DNA from 3 places in the Rhizobium sp. CG4 genome. Region 3 is predicted to be linked to each of the others. Evidence: predicted binding sites of a transcription regulator. Region 3 holds the regulator's gene; each other region holds the start of a gene.
What was found. Region 3 encodes LexA, which represses DNA repair genes until DNA is damaged. Its sites were predicted from a motif close to TGTTCNNNNTGTGTTCNG; they were not measured.

Region 1 (5,262 bases), on a different contig from region 3:
TATAGGACACCGGCGGCTGTTTCTGCTTCCAGCGCAGCTTGTCCAGCATCTTGCGCAGCTTGGTGGCCTCAGCTTGGCTGACCCCTGTCCCGACGCTGCCAACATCAACGATCGTGCCATCACGGTACGCGCCCAGCAGCAGTGAACCGAAGCCGGTCGGCGAGGCGCTCGATGGCGCATAGCCGACGATGAAAAATGCCTCGCTCGCAACGCATTTGACCTTCACCCAGTCGCCGGTCCGACCGGATCGGTATTGCGCATCGCGGTGTTTGCCAACGATCCCTTCCAGCCCAAGGCGGCAGGCATGTTCGAGCAGGATAGTGGGATCGGCGTCTAGGGTTTCCGATACCCGGATGGCGCCGTCCTGACCCTTCACCGTGTCTTCGAGCAGATGCCGCCGTGATCGGTATTCGATGCCACGCAGATCATGGCCATCGAGATAAAGCAGGTCGAAGGCGTAAAGGATGGCATCGGAGGCGCGCGTGCCGGGTCTTTTGCCCGATGCGCCGAGAGACTGCTGCAGCAATCCGAAATCCGAGCGTCCCTCTTCATCAAGGACAACGGCCTCACCATCGATAATCATCGTCGCTGGTCCAAGCGCGCTTGCCGCCTGTTCGATCGCAGGAAAACGGTGTGTCCAGTCATGGCCGCCACGGGTCAGAATTCTCACGCCCTGCGGCTCGATATGTACAGCAAGGCGGTATCCATCCCATTTCACCTCCCAGGACCATTCGGGTCCTTGAGGCGGATGTGCCTTCAGCTGAGCAAGCGTCGGCTCAACACGCTCCGGCATGGGATCGAACAGCAGCTGTGGCTGAGCCGGATTGCGCTTCCGGCGAGGCTTAGAGCGGATCTTTGCTTCGGTATCACCAAGGAGCGGTTTGGATCTCGGAGACTTCGTCATGCCACCAGTTCAACAGAAAAACCTTAAGGACATTATGACGGTCCTCATATTGTCCCCGCTATCCACCGGGCAGCGCCGGAAGGGTCAAAATTTCTTTGTGTGGCTACACAGCTGATTCTCATGCAGATTCTCTAACTTCTAATGTTCGGAATAGTCTTCGCGCAAATTCGCTGACTTGACTCTTTTCTTGCGCAGGAACAAAAACAGAACATCTACATTTGCACGACATGATGTCGGCCTGCCAACACGACCTTGAAGGGAGCCGTGAACAATGACTGCTGCACGCGCCCCAAGGGTGTCAGACGGTGTGATTGCTGATCTGCGTGAGCGTATCGCGTCGCTCGAAACCACGACACTGAAAAAATCCGGTTGTCTGGCTTTCGGCGTGCCTGAAATGGATGCCGCTCTGCCGGGCGGGGGTCTCGCCCACGGTGCGCTTCACGAGTTTGCCGGAGGTGGAGCTGGCACTATCGATGGTGCGGCCGCTGCTCTTTTTGTGGCTGGCATAGCAGCACGAACGAAGGGACCGATCGTCTGGTGTCTGACACGACCGGATCTGTTTTTCCCGGCGCTCGCGCAGGTCGGCCTGCATGCCGATCGGGTGATCTTTGTCGAGTCCGACAGGGAAGAGGACGTGCTTGCCAATATGGAGGAGGGGCTTTCTTTCGGAGGTCTCGGCGCCGTCGTCGGTGAGCTCGTCCGTTTGCCAATGGTCGGCTCGCGCCGGCTGCAGCTTGCGGCCGAGCGCACAGGCACGATGGCACTGGCCGTTCGCCGTTGGAGGCGACAGACCGAAGCGAGTGACTTCGGGCAGCCGACGGCCTCGACCACCCGGTGGAGGGTGAGCGTGATGCCCTCCGATGAGCTACCGGTTCCAGGCGTTGGAAGGCCGCGTTGGTTTGTGGAGTTGATGCGCGTGAAAGCGGGTGAGTGTGCTGAGTTTCTCGTGAGGGCGTGTGATGACAAGGGTCGTCTCGATCTATCTACCCGATCTGCCGACCGATCGCATTCGCCGCGACGATCCGGCTATTCCGCCTGAACAGGCCATCGCCGTGATCGCCCGAAGCGGATCGAAACGATGGGTGTCGGCGGCTGACACGGCTGCAAGAAAAGCAGGGGTTCGTGTCGGAATGCCGGCGGCCAAAGCGCAGGCGCTGTTTCGCGGCCTGATGATGGTCGACGCAGATCCTCGTATGGATGCTGCGGCGCTGGAGCGGATCACGCTTTGGGCCCTGACGCTCTATTCCCCGATCGTTGCTGTCGACGGAGTGGACGGGATTGTCATGGATACCGAGGGTGCTGATCACTTGCAGGGTGGTGAACTGCCGATGGTGACGAAGATCGCAAACCAGTTCATCGCAAAAAAGCTGACGGCCCGCGTGGCCGTCGCCGATAGCTGGGGTGCCGCGCATGCCTGCGCGCGTGCCATCAGCCGGGAAACCGTTATCGTGCCGATCGGAGAGACCGTGCGTGCTGTCGAAAAACTGCCGATATCGCTACTGCGCCTGCCGCTGAAGATTGTCAGTGACCTCCATACGCTTGGATTCCAGTCCATTGGCGAGTTGGCAAACACTGCGCGCGCACCACTAACCCTTCGCTTTGGTCCGGAAATCGGTCGCCGCCTTGATCAGATGTTCGGACGGGCCTCCGAGCCGATCGATCCGATCCGATCCGTAGACTTGATCGAGGTCAGCCGCGCGTTTGCCGAACCAATTGGTGCTGCCGAGACGATCGACAAATATGTCGGTCGGCTCGTTATCGAATTGATCCACGAGCTTCAGAAAAAGGGGCTCGGTGTAAGACGCGCCGACCTGATCGTCGACAAAGTCGATGGCACCCGGCAGGCGATCCGCGCTGGCACGGTCAAACCGGCTCGCGATGTTGCCTGGTTGACCAAGCTCTTTCGCGATCGCACGGAAAAGATCGAACCGGGTTTCGGCATCGAGAAACTGACACTGGTCGCCATCATGGCCGAGCCGCTTGAAGAGATGCAGAAATCATCGGGTCTGGTGGAAGAAGAGGTCACCGACGTTTCGCCGCTGATCGATATCTATGGCAACCGCGGCCACAGGGTTTTTCGCGTGGCTCCTGTGGCTTCAGATGTCCCCGAGCGTTCGGTCCAGCGTATTAGCGCGGCGGCCGATCCTGTCGCAGTGTCGTGGGTTCATCACTGGCGACGGCCGGTCAGGTTGCTTGTGCGACCTGAACTGATCGAGGTTATTGCCCTGATGCCGGACCATCCGCCGGTTTCCGTCACCTGGCGCGGCAAGCGCCGCAAGGTGAAGCGGGCAGACGGGCCTGAGCGCATATTCGGTGAATGGTGGCAGCGCGACAGCGAAATGGACGCGGTGCGCGATTACTTTGTTGTCGAAGACGAGAGCGGTGAGCGCCTGTGGGTGTTCCGATCCGGCGACGGCGTCGATCCCGAGACCGGAAACCACCGGTGGTTCGTACATGGAATATTCGCATGAGATACGCAGAGCTTCAGGTCACCACGCAATTCTCCTTTCTACGCGGGGCAAGCTCGGCGCAGGAACTGTTCGAAACCGCCAAGATCCTTGGTATCGATGCTGTCGGCGTTGTTGATCGCAACAGTCTGGCGGGCATCGTTCGAGCGCTTGAGGCATCTCGCGGAACAGGGATAAGGCTGGTTGTCGGCTGTCGCCTGGATCTTGCCGATGGCATGTCCGTACTGGTCTATCCCACTGACCGCACCGCTTACTCCCGACTGACCCGGCTGATCACACTCGGCAAGTCGCGCGGCGGTAAGAACAATTGCATCCTGCACTGGGATGATGTGATTGCCTATAGCGACGGCATGATCGGCATACTGGTGCCTGACCTTGCCGACGATGTCTGCGCCATGCGCCTGCGAAAAATGGCTGACATGTTTGCTGACCGTGCCTACGTTTCGCTGTGCCTACGCCGCCGACCGAATGACCAGATGCGGCTTCATGAGATTTCCAATCTGGCAACACGGTTCAAGGTGAGGACGGTGGTCACCAATGACGTGCTGTTTCATGAACCGGGCAGGCGGCAGCTTCAGGACATTGTCACCTGTATTCGAACCGGAACGACCATTGACGACGTCGGTTTCGAGCGGGAGCGCCATGCCGATCGATACCTGAAACCACCGGGGGAGATGTTGCGCCTATTCCCCCGTTATCCCGAAGCCTTGGCACGGACCATGGAAATCGTCGCACGAGCCAAATTCTCGCTTGAAGAGCTGACCTATCAATATCCGGAGGAAGCGATTGTGCCCGGCAAAGATGCCCAGGCCTCGCTGGAACATTATGTCTGGGAATGTGTGCCATCGCGCTATCCGGAAGGTCTGCCGCCCGATGTGCTGAAAACCGTCCGCCATGAACTCGATCTCATCCGCACCATGAAATACGCGCCGTATTTCCTGACGGTGTTTTCGATCGTGCGCTTTGCACGGAATGAAGGGATCCTCTGTCAGGGCCGCGGCTCAGCCGCCAATAGCGCGGTCTGTTATATCCTCGGTGTGACCAGCATCGATCCATCCACTAATGATCTCCTATTTGAGCGTTTCGTCAGCCAGGAACGTGACGAGCCACCGGATATCGATGTCGACTTCGAGCACGAGCGGCGCGAGGAGGTCATCCAGTGGATCTACAAGACCTACACACGAGAGAAGGCAGCACTCTGCGCTACCGTCACCCGATACAGGGCAAAAGGCGCGATCCGTGACGTCGGCAAGGCGCTGGGTCTGCCTGAAGATGTCATCAAGGCGCTGTCATCGGGCATGTGGTCCTGGTCAGAGGAAGTCCCTGACCGCAACATACGCGAGCTCAATCTCAATCCCGAAGACCGTCGGCTCGTCCTGACCCTGAAGCTTGCGCAGCAGTTGATGGGTGCCCCCCGGCATCTTGGTCAGCATCCCGGCGGATTTGTGCTCACCCGTGATCGCCTTGATGATCTGGTCCCGATTGAACCCGCGACGATGAAGGATCGTCAGATCATCGAATGGGACAAGGATGACGTCGAAGCGCTCAAATTCATGAAGGTTGATGTGCTGGCGCTCGGTATGCTGACCTGCATGGCGAAAGCCTTCGAGCTTATCCGCGAGCACAAGGACCGTGATCTCGATCTGTCGAAGATCGAGCAGGAGGATGCCGCGACCTATGCGATGATCCGCAAGGCCGACACGCTCGGCACTTTCCAGATCGAGTCCAGAGCGCAAATGGCCATGTTGCCGCGCCTGAAACCTCAGACGTTTTACGATCTCGTCGTTCAGGTCGCGATCGTCAGACCGGGACCTATCCAGGGTGATATGGTGCATCCCTACCTGCGTCGGCGTGAGGGGAAGGAGCCGGTCGAGTATCCAACGCCCGAAC
Region 2 (5,262 bases), on a different contig from region 3:
CGTCGCAGTAGACACCGAGTGTCCTGCGATTTTTTCGGACGATATTTCGCAATATTTCTGGTTCTTCCTCAAGACCGGGCTGACCAATGAAGGTCATTCCACAACGTTTCGTGGGCTCTGAGACATTCAATGTGGTGGGACCAATACTCAACTTCGCGCCGAGCCAATCTGTCTCTGCAAAGCTTGCTTCACAATCCGTTTCTATCAAAATATTTGGCCGAAAGCGCCGCGGATCCTTAGCACTTTCTGGAGCTGTTTTTACAATCTCACAAAGCGAGGCAGTGGTCAGCAGGTGGAGGGGTGCCAGATCATATCGATTACTCACCTGTGGGAGCGAAACATTTTGGGCGGTTGGTTCACCATACTGGCCTACAGCCACGTCAAATCCGAAATGATCCCTCAGGTATGGCAGCAACCCTCGTTCATTGACGTCCATCCGACGCCCGTCGGGAAAGCAAATCTGCGTAATGTCATTATCACAGATGCGGCTGCTCAAGAACAAGGCAGGTCGCCACCGGCTGTCCTTCTCGGGCGCAGCCACTGCCCCTGAGAAAGCATCGAATAGAGCATACTGACGGTCGCCGCAAATCCCTGAGCCATTCACCTGCGCCCGACGACACCGCTCTCCGCCCAGTGAACTGACCGGGTAGCGCCAAATCTCTTTTACTATTCCGATTTTTTTCATTATCAGCCAACGCTTGACGAATTCAGCTGTTCCACAGCCTCTGTTATGCCATGCGAAGTACGGGCGGCTGATCCACCGCAATGTCCGCCAATATGGCGTTTGCTGCCGTCTTTCCCAGTTCAGCAGCACTTGTGATGCCCTGAACGAAGGGACGCTTGTGCAAGAGGAATGGGATTGCCACACAGTAAAGTCGGTTTGAAAGTGCCGTTGCTCCCCGTGGTCGGTACGCCTCGTCGATCTCGATGCCACCTGTCTTTTTAAAGTTGGCACTTTCGCCATCCATGAAACGACGTGCTGGCTCAGGCGTGTTTGCCGCCTGGATCCCGCGTTGCTTTAACAGGGTGGGGAAAGGCAGTTCACGAACAGACAAGCTGCTTTGTCCGGTCGCGTCGATGAAACTGCTGAACTGTTGTTCTCTATCGCCTGTCCGGATTCGTGCTCCGCGTTCGAGCCCCTCGGTCTCAATGTCATAGTCCGATCCGAGCTTAATAATGTCTAATCGGCCAGCGTTACGCAGTGCCAAAAGCCGACGAATAGAAAGATGTGGAACCGTCGCGTACTGATCGATAAAAATACCCTTGAATGACCGGTTAAAACGCGTGAGATCGGTTGTGTCGAGGTGTGGTATCGCTTTCTCTATAATCTCATGCGTAATGAGAATGGCGTATCGCCAAGGAATGGTGAACTGCAGCTCGAAATTGAGGTGCGCTTCCGCAAGGTTTGTCGCGGCCCATACGAATGGATCAGTGTCTGAACGCCGCCCATAGTAAGCGTCCGCGAATGTGTCTACCGACAGGTGACTGAGACCGATTTCAGCCGAATAGTCAGGATCAGCTGCCAACAACTCTCGCTGGAAAAGATCAAACACCCGATCCAGCAGGCCCTGAGAACCGATATTGACTTCGTTTTGGATGGCTTCATACGTACAAATTTGTGGTTCTATATAGGGAAGTGGGCAATAGAAGTCAGCTTCGGGCAATAAGCCCTTCCGGGACATCATTGTTGCGTGAAAGTCCTGGTGTCCTGCACTTGTTACGTACTGCAATGTTCCCCCGTCGTCACAAACGAATGAACCACAAGAGGTCGCAACTGTTAGAAGTGCATCGATGCCGCTGAGCGACGTGCCAAGAATGCCAAGTCTGCCATGGCCGATCTCTTGCAGTTCTGTAGCGGGCCACGGCGACGCAAAATATCCGGGTTTGACCTGAGTGTTTTCAGGCCAGTTGTGACCCGTGGCCATAACGACATGGTCGAACACGGCGTCAAAATCCCCGTCGAAGCTGGAGACTTTAACACGGATATCAGTTGTGCCGAGCTCGATGTCGGTAACCCTATGGCCGGGATAAACCTCAACGCGATGGCGGTTGATTTTTCCAACAGATAGGATCGCCTGAAATTGATCGTGAAAATAGTCTCCGATCACTAGGCGCGGATAAAATTCGCGATCGTTTATTGATGATCGGCTTATGCTGAATGTGCTCAGATAGTCGTCGGACTGACGGTTAAGCCAATCTACGAGCGTTTCCATCAACAGCGGTATCTCGATGCTGGGAATATTTGACAACATAACCGGATCATTTGCCCCCGGCAGGTAGGGTGTTCCCTTGCCCGCGACAAGTTCGGCATCAAACACGCTAATTATCAGCGGAACTGGAGAGGCAACCAGCGTCTTAAGTGTAAAAATGCCGGTTGGGCCTGAACCGATGATGCAAATTCTGGTATTCATGCAATTTACTCCACATCGCCCACTGCGGCGGCAGTGTGTAATGGTAACGGTCGCTATTGTGTTCCGCTAACAAGCTCTGTGTACGTTGACGGACTAAGCCATTCACTAGGTTAGACAGCACCATGTCGAAGCCCGCGGATTTCTCAAGTTAGTGCCCGTTCAGTCGCAGTAGTTACGCCGCGTGACTTTCGAGCCCTTATTGTGGTCGAAACGAAGAGGTTTCCACCCGTGTCACCCGTCACTCAGCTCTATTTTCTGATAGCCAAGGCGGATGTTTTGAGTGCCAGCTGTAGACTCGGCTCAGGGCGATCCATCCGGGGAAACTCAAGAATATTGAACGAGGTCGTTCAACCCCGCTATCCACCATCTGGATGCAGATAGGCAAATTTTTTAAATAAATTGCGTTTCCGCTACAGATTTGATTCTTATCACTATTCGCTTAAATTCCATCAAAAAGGATAATATTCCCAAATTTTGAGCCGCTTGACTCATGATTACGATTGGAACAAACAATGAACACATCAATTCTTGCGACATTATGTCGACCTGCAAACACATGTCCAAAGGGAGCTGTGAACGATGACTGTTGCCTGCCAGCATGTGATTTCAGATCTGCGCCAGCGTATCGCTTCTTTGGAAAGAAACTCGGCGCGCAACGCCGGAACCTTGCCGTTTGGCGTCGCCGACATTGACCGGGTTTTGCCGGGCGGTGGCCTTTCCTACGGCGCACTGCACGAATTTGCAGGCGGCGGGGCAGGGACGGTTGATGGTGCAGCGGCTGCGCTTTTTGCAGCCGGCATTGCGGCGCGAACCAAAGGACCGGTCGTCTGGTGCCTGACGCGGCCAGATCTGTTTTTTCCAGCTCTCGCGCAGGTGGGCCTTCATCCGGACCGGGTGATCTTTGTGGAATCCGACCGTGAAGAAGACGTGCTTGCCAACATGGAAGAGGGGTTGGCCTTTGGCGGATTGGGTGCCGTTGTCGGCGAGCTCGTACGCCTGCCAATGGTTGGCTCGCGTCGCCTCCAGCTTGCTGCAGAACGGACAGGCACCATGGCACTGGCGGTCAGGCGATGGCGACGACAGACGGAGGCCAATGATTTCGGGCAACCGACCGCTTCGACAACCAGATGGCGCGTCAGTGTAATGCCATCGGAACAACTTCCAGTACCGGGCGTGGGCAGTGCCCAGTGGTTTCTGGAATTGATGCGCGTGAAAGCGGGTGAGTGTGCTGAGTTTCTCGTGAGGGCGTGCGATGACACGGGTCGTATCGATCTACCTACCGGATCTGCCGACGGATCGCATTCGTCGCGCCGATCCCTCCATTTTGCCTGAACAGGCGATCGCAGTCATCAGCAGAAGCGGGTCCAAACGCTGGGTATCTGCCGCTGATCTGGCTGCCTGCAAGGCCGGTGTTCATGTCGGCATGCCAGCAGCTAAGGCACAGGCACTGTTTCGCGGTCTCATGCTTGTTGATGCTGACCTTGCTGCCGATGCCTCTGCCTTGGAGCGCATAGCCCTTTGGGCTCTGACCATCTATTCGCCGATCGTCGCGGTTGATGGTCGCGATGGCATTGTCATGGATACGGAAGGGGCAGATCACCTGCAGGGTGGTGAGATGCCGATGGTGACCAAGATTGCCAACCAGTTTCTGGCAAAAAAGCTGACCGCCCGCGTGGCGGTGGCCGATACCTGGGGTGCCGCCCATGCCTGCGCACGCACCATCAATCGCGATACGGTCATAGTGCCATCAGGGGAAACTGTGCGTGCGGTGGAAAAGCTCTCCATCGCCCTGTTACGTCTGCCGTCAGCTGTTATCACGGATCTGCGGACGCTCGGTTTCCAGACAATTGGTGAATTGGCCAATACACCTCGCGCACCACTGGCGTTGCGGTTCGGTCCCGAGATTGGCCGCCGGCTTGATCAGATGTTCGGTCGGGTTGCTGAACCGATTGATCCTATCCGCACAGCTGAACTGATCGAGGTCAGCAGATCCTTCGCTGAGCCGATCGGTGCGGCAGAAACCATCGACAAATATGTCGGCAGGCTGGTCATCCAACTAATTGAGGAACTGCAGAAAAAGGGGCTCGGCGTAAGACGAGCCGACCTCATCGTAGAAAAGGTCGACGGCACGCGACAGGCGATCCGTGCCGGCACTGCCAAACCTGCCCGCGATGTTGCCTGGCTGACCAAACTGTTTCGTGACCGCACGGAAAAGATCGAGCCGGGATTTGGTATCGAAAAGCTGAGCCTTATCGCCGTCATGGCCGAACCGCTGGAGGAGGCCCAGAAATCATCCGCCTTGGTCGAAGACGAGATGACGGATGTCACCCCGCTGATCGATATCTACGGCAATCGCGGCAACCGGGTTTATCGTGTAGCACCGGTTGCTTCTGACGTGCCGGAGCGCTCTGTCAAACGCATATCTGCGGCGGCTGATCCGGTCAGTACTGTCTGGGTGAGCCACTGGCTTCGGCCGGTAAGACTATTGCCGCGACCTGAACTGATCGAAGCGATTGCATTGCTGCCAGACCGTCCTCCAGTATCGATTGTCTGGCGTGGCAAACGCCGCAAGGTCAAACGGGCTGATGGGCCGGAGCGCATCTTCGGAGAGTGGTGGCAACGCAATGCGGAAATGGAAGCGGTCCGGGATTATTTCCTGATCGAGGATGAAGCTGGTGAGCGTCTTTGGGTGTTTCGCTCGGGCGACGGTGTTGATCCTCAAACCGGCTCCCATCGCTGGTTCGTGCATGGGATATTCGCATGAGCTATGCAGAGCTGCAGGTCACCACCCACTTTTCCTTCCTGCGCGGTGCGAGCTCGGCGCAGGAACTGTTCGAGACCGCAAAGCTCC
Region 3 (5,262 bases):
CTCCACCCTCAGGACCGGCCTTGCCTGGTCTGAATGACTTTGCCTTTTCCGGCTATTTTAATGGCATAGGTGCAACCGGTTTCTTTTATGGAGCGCCACAGCCTGCGGTGAGTGAGGCGATCAAACGCCGCATTGCGGAACGCGGCCACTGGCTCAGCGTGACTGATACAGGACTTTATCAATTGCGCAGCGCCATTGCCGAGCGCATCCGCAGCACGATCGGCGGCGACGCCGGCGCTTTTGCCGCCTCGATCATAACCGATGAACGGCGGGCGATATCAGAAACCACCATGGAAGCACTGCGTGTGTCCGGCCTTGCCCATATCGTTGCCATTTCGGGCCTCAACATGGCGCTGGCATCGGGCATATTCTTCGTTGGCTTGCGCACGGCACTCAGCTGTTTTCCGGGTTTTGCCGAGAGGCGGCCGGTCAAGAAGATCGCTGCCTTTGCCGCCCTTGTCATGACGCTCGCCTACTACCTGATTTCAGGATTTGCAGTGTCGGCCGAACGGGCTTGGCTGATGATGTCGATCATGCTGATCGCCGTGCTGTTTGACCGTCCCTCGATCAGCCTCAGAAATGTTGCCATTTCCGCCATCATTATTATCTGCGTTTCGCCGTCAGAGGTCATGGGGCCAAGTTTCCAGATGTCCTTTGCCGCAACCATTGCGCTGGTCGCCGCGTATGGTTTCTGGACACGGCGGCGCGCCGCACAAGACAGCGCAACCTTCCGGCCAAGTAATATGCCGATCGCCCTCAAGGGTGCTTCCATCCTTGGCAGCTTCTGCGCCGGTATTGTCGTGACCTCGCTGATTGGTGGGGTATCCACGGCCATCTATTCGATGGAGCATTTTCACCGTGTCACCACCTATGGACTGGCGGCAAATCTCGCCGCCATGCCGGTGATGTCTTTCATCGTCATGCCCTTTGCCTTGATCGCCATGTTACTGATGCCCTTTGGGCTGGATGGTCCGTTTCTGACCGTCATGGGTTACGGCATGGCGATGACAATTGATATTGCCACCTATGTCGCCTCATGGGGAGGCGATGCCGGGGTCGGACGACAGCATCAATGGTTTCTGGGCGCCGGAACGCTTGGCCTATTGGTGCTGACACTGTTTCGCACCCGACTTGCCTGGGTAAGTGCTGTGTTCCTGCTGGCAGTCCTTGGGTTGTTTGTGCTGTCACGGCAACAGGACAATCCCGATCTGGTGGTTTTTGAGGACGGGAAACTGATGGCACTGGTTGGCAAGGATCAGGTTGCCAGCACCAGCCAACGCCCATCCGGCTTTATCTATGACCAATGGGCGCGGGCTTTGTTCTTACCTGACAAATATATTCGGCCAAACATGCTGCCGGAACTGCCAGCCCCAGAACCATCGCCTGACGATGCCAATGACAAAACGACTGGCAATACTGATGCCGCGCCACCACGATCACGACGGCCGATGCTGGACGAACACATCATTCAGGCTGAAAGGCAGGTGATGTCTGCCGCCGTTACAAATGCAACCGATGCCTTTACCTGCCGCCGCGACAGCTGGTGCATCGCCAGATCAGCGAAGGGGCAGGTGGTGATTTCCGTGCTGGATAACAGATATCTTGGTCTCGCTTGCGACATCGGTTCTGTGGTTATCACCACGCGTCCCACATCATTTGAAACCTGCCGCTCCGGCGCCTTTTTACTCAGTGCCCAGACATTGCGGCGCACCGGTTCGCTGGAGATCACATTTTCAACTGAGGCAACAACCGCCGCAAACCAGCATTTGCCGATCGAGAGGATGACGGCTGCCATTTATGGTTCCTACCGTCCATGGACCATGCATCGTTATTATAACTGGCGCAGCAGGACATTTGAAACGGAAGTGCCAGAACATGTCTCGCAACTGCTGGACCGTCGCTAGGCTAAAGTGAGTTGAAGGCCAGTTGTGTCGGGTGTTTTCCGGCGACAGTAGCGATGACGCGCTGGCGCGTCACCTGGCAGTGATATGGGTCTGCTGATGACCGCTTAGTGGTATCTGCGGATCAGGCCAACCAGCTTGCCCTGGATCTTGACGCGGTCAGGTCCAAAAATACGGGTTTCATAGGCCGGGTTTGCCGCCTCAAGCGCAATCGATGCACCCTTGCGACGAAAACGCTTCAAGGTCGCTTCTTCATCATCGACCAGCGCCACGATGATATCACCGGGGTTGGCGGTCTTGGCGTTGCGGATGATGACCGTGTCGCCGTCAAAGATGCCGGCATCGATCATCGAGTCACCGCGCACTTCCAGTGCGTAATGTTCACCAGAACCCAGCATGTCAGCCGGCACGGACACATCATGTGTGTTGTTCTGGATGGCGGAGATCGGGACACCGGCCGCGATCCGTCCCATCATCGGCACCGATACCGAGCTGCCGCCATCATTGGCGCTGACAGGGGCGGGGGTCGGAGCAGGGGCGACAACCGGTTTTGGTTTGCCAAGGCTGCCTTCGATCACACTTGGTGAGAAGCCACGCTGTGGTTTGAGGCTTGGCGAATAGGCTTCAGGAAGTTTGATGACTTCCAGTGCGCGTGCCCGGTTTGGCAGGCGGCGAATGAAGCCACGTTCTTCAAGCGCTGTGATCAACCGGTGAATGCCGGATTTGGACGCGAGATCAAGCGCATCCTTCATCTCATCAAATGAGGGAGGAACACCGGATTCCTTCATTCTTTCGTGAATGAAAAGAAGCAGTTCCTGCTGTTTGCGTGTGAGCATGAAGTCGCACCCCAACCGTTGATGAAAATCGAAACAAATGCAGAACATACACTATATGTTCCATATGTGTTCCGCAAGGCTTTAATATTTCGTAATCGCCGCCCCGGTGAATTTTCTTTCAAAACAGCCAAGACGTGTAATCGCTGCCTATCACGCTGTTTTTTAAACGATTTCACGTCAATTCATCACAAAACGATCCGTCAGAAAGCTGAGGCTCGCAACACCGCCCGTTAGCCGACCAACCGGCATGATTATCAATCTGATATCGTAAGGCGCTGTGATTCGGTTCGTTTGATTCTCTCCACCAGATTGGGTTGGCAGCGCATATTCCCTGTGCATTTTTACCTTCACGAGGAAGCATTGCGTTGAAATCTCTGTTATGGGGAGGGTTCGCTGCTCGTTCGGAGTCGGCATTCAACATCAATTTTGACAGTATAAGGTTTTAGGGCATTGCAGGTCGGCATCGACATGGGAACGCTATCGGGTGGGCAGGCTGCCAAACTCGACATTGAGGAATTGCTCGCCACGCGTCTGCTGGTGCAAGGCAATTCCGGTTCCGGAAAGTCGCATCTGCTGCGCAGGCTTCTGGAACAATCCGCCCCCTGGGTTCAGCAGGTCATTATTGACCCTGAAGGGGACTTCGTGACGCTGGCTGACAAGTTCGGTCATATCGTTGTAGATGGCGAGCGCACAGAGGGTGAGTTGGCCGGTATTGCCAACCGTATTCGCCAACACCGCGTATCCTGCGTCCTGACGCTTGAAGGTCTTGATGTCGAACAGCAGATGCGGGCCGCAGCTGCATTCCTCAACGGCATGTTCGATGCCGACCGTGAATACTGGTACCCGGTGTTGGTGGTGGTCGACGAAGCGCAGATGTTTGCGCCGTCCGTGGCTGGTGAAGTAACCGAAGATGCCCGCAAGGCATCGCTTGGCGCCATGACCAACCTGATGTGTCGTGGTCGTAAGCGCGGTCTGGCCGGCGTTATCGCCACGCAGCGTCTGGCAAAACTTGCCAAGAACGTGGCGGCGGAAGCCTCCAACTTCCTGATGGGCCGTACTTTCCTTGATATCGACATGGCACGCGCAGCCGACCTGCTCGGCATGGACCGCCGTCAGGCGGAAATGTTCCGCGATTTGCAGCGTGGTAATTTCGTGGCGCTTGGCCCGGCTCTGTCGCGCCGCCCACTGCCTATCGTGATTGGTGCTGTGGAAACCTCGGCTCGGTCGTCATCGCCCAAGCTGATGCCGCTGCCCGATGCGCCGCAGGACGTGGAAGACCTGATCTTCACGCCGGACCCGGAAGAATTTACGCGCGCGCCTGTGCGCCGCACGCCACCGGCACCGCGCCCGACAACAGACATTCTGGCCGAGCTGTCCCGCTCGACACCAGCCGCGATAACGCCAGCCTCCGAACAGCCGCAGCGCAGCAGCGCCTCGGACATGACGCCGGAAGAGCGCGAAGAGAAGATTTCAGGCGTTCTCTACGAAATTCTGGATGATCCGCAATCGGCCTATCGCACCGATGCGGTGCTCTATCAGGACTTTCTGGTGCGTGCCCGCATGCGCCGCATTCCCGGCACGCCGATGGCGCTGTCGGAATTCCGCCGTCAGGTGGCAATTACCCGTTCCGGCGTTGATGCCGAAATGGCGGCAAGTGAAAGCTGGCAAACGGCACTCGATCTGTCGAAAAACGTCTCCGACGATCTGCAGGGCGTATTCCTGATGCTGGTTAAAGCCGCGCTGGGCGAGGAGCCTTGCCCATCTGATGCCCGTATTGCTCGCGCCTATGGCACGCATTCTGCACGCCGTGCACGCCGTCTGCTCGGTTATTTCGAGGAGAAGGAGCTGGTCGTGGTGCATGCCGATTTCTCCGGCAAGCGTATCGTGGCATTTCCGGACCTTGATGCAAAAACCGCACCCGGTGATGCGGATGCGGCTGATGATGAGGCGACGCTGGCAGCCGAATAAGGCTGCTGTTTTTTAAAGCCGTTATTCTATCTTATGGTCGGGTGCGTCCCGACCATCTGCCGTTGTTCATTCTCGGATCACGTCCGAGAATCATCGTGCTGAAATCGCAGACATGGACTGATGTTACCGGCCATCTGGTGGTGCCCATCCTCGGCGTGGCGCCGAGGATGGTGGAGTTTCGGGATGTTGTGAAGCGCGACATTATTCGACAGCCTTTGCTTGCTTGCGTGTGGCAAACAGCGAACCGACAACACCGGTCACCAGAATTGCGACGGTCACGCCAAGCGAGACGGCAGGCGGGATTTTTGCCAGACCCAGCATGTCAGCCACGAAGATTTTCGAGCCAACGAACACCAGAACCGCAGCCAGCGCATATTTGAGATAGGCGAAGCGGTGGATCAGGGCTGCCAGCGCAAAGTAGAGTGCACGCAGGCCAAGGATCGCGAAAATGTTCGACGTATAGACAATGAACGGGTCGGTGGTGATCGCAAAGATCGCCGGGATCGAATCAACCGCAAAGATCAGGTCGGCAATTTCCACCATCACCAGCGCCAGAA

Region 1: a site for LexA is predicted at 1,098-1,115, ahead of HGO37_RS26030 (ImuA family protein). Genes of this name have one in related genera too.
Region 2: a site for LexA is predicted at 2,913-2,930, ahead of HGO37_RS19950 (ImuA family protein). Genes of this name have one in related genera too.

The regions. Positions count from the first base shown of each region.
Region 1 covers NZ_JABAEG010000015.1:15,984-21,245, forward strand. Annotated here, with positions in the region: gene ligD (non-homologous end-joining DNA ligase) at 1-904, opposite strand, end outside; gene HGO37_RS26030 (ImuA family protein) at 1,176-1,943, shown strand; gene HGO37_RS26035 (Y-family DNA polymerase) at 1,864-3,375, shown strand; gene HGO37_RS26040 (error-prone DNA polymerase) at 3,372-5,262, shown strand, end outside.
Region 2 covers NZ_JABAEG010000007.1:298,099-303,360, reverse strand. Annotated here, with positions in the region: gene HGO37_RS19960 (MOSC domain-containing protein) at 1-685, opposite strand, end outside; gene HGO37_RS19955 (FAD/NAD(P)-binding protein) at 729-2,411, opposite strand; gene HGO37_RS19950 (ImuA family protein) at 2,991-3,743, shown strand; gene HGO37_RS19945 (Y-family DNA polymerase) at 3,664-5,175, shown strand; gene HGO37_RS19940 (error-prone DNA polymerase) at 5,172-5,262, shown strand, end outside.
Region 3 covers NZ_JABAEG010000002.1:219,635-224,896, reverse strand. Annotated here, with positions in the region: gene HGO37_RS06240 (ComEC/Rec2 family competence protein) at 1-1,904, shown strand, start outside; gene lexA (transcriptional repressor LexA) at 2,009-2,737, opposite strand; gene HGO37_RS06230 (ATP-binding protein) at 3,188-4,705, shown strand; gene HGO37_RS06225 (TerC family protein) at 4,907-5,262, opposite strand, start outside.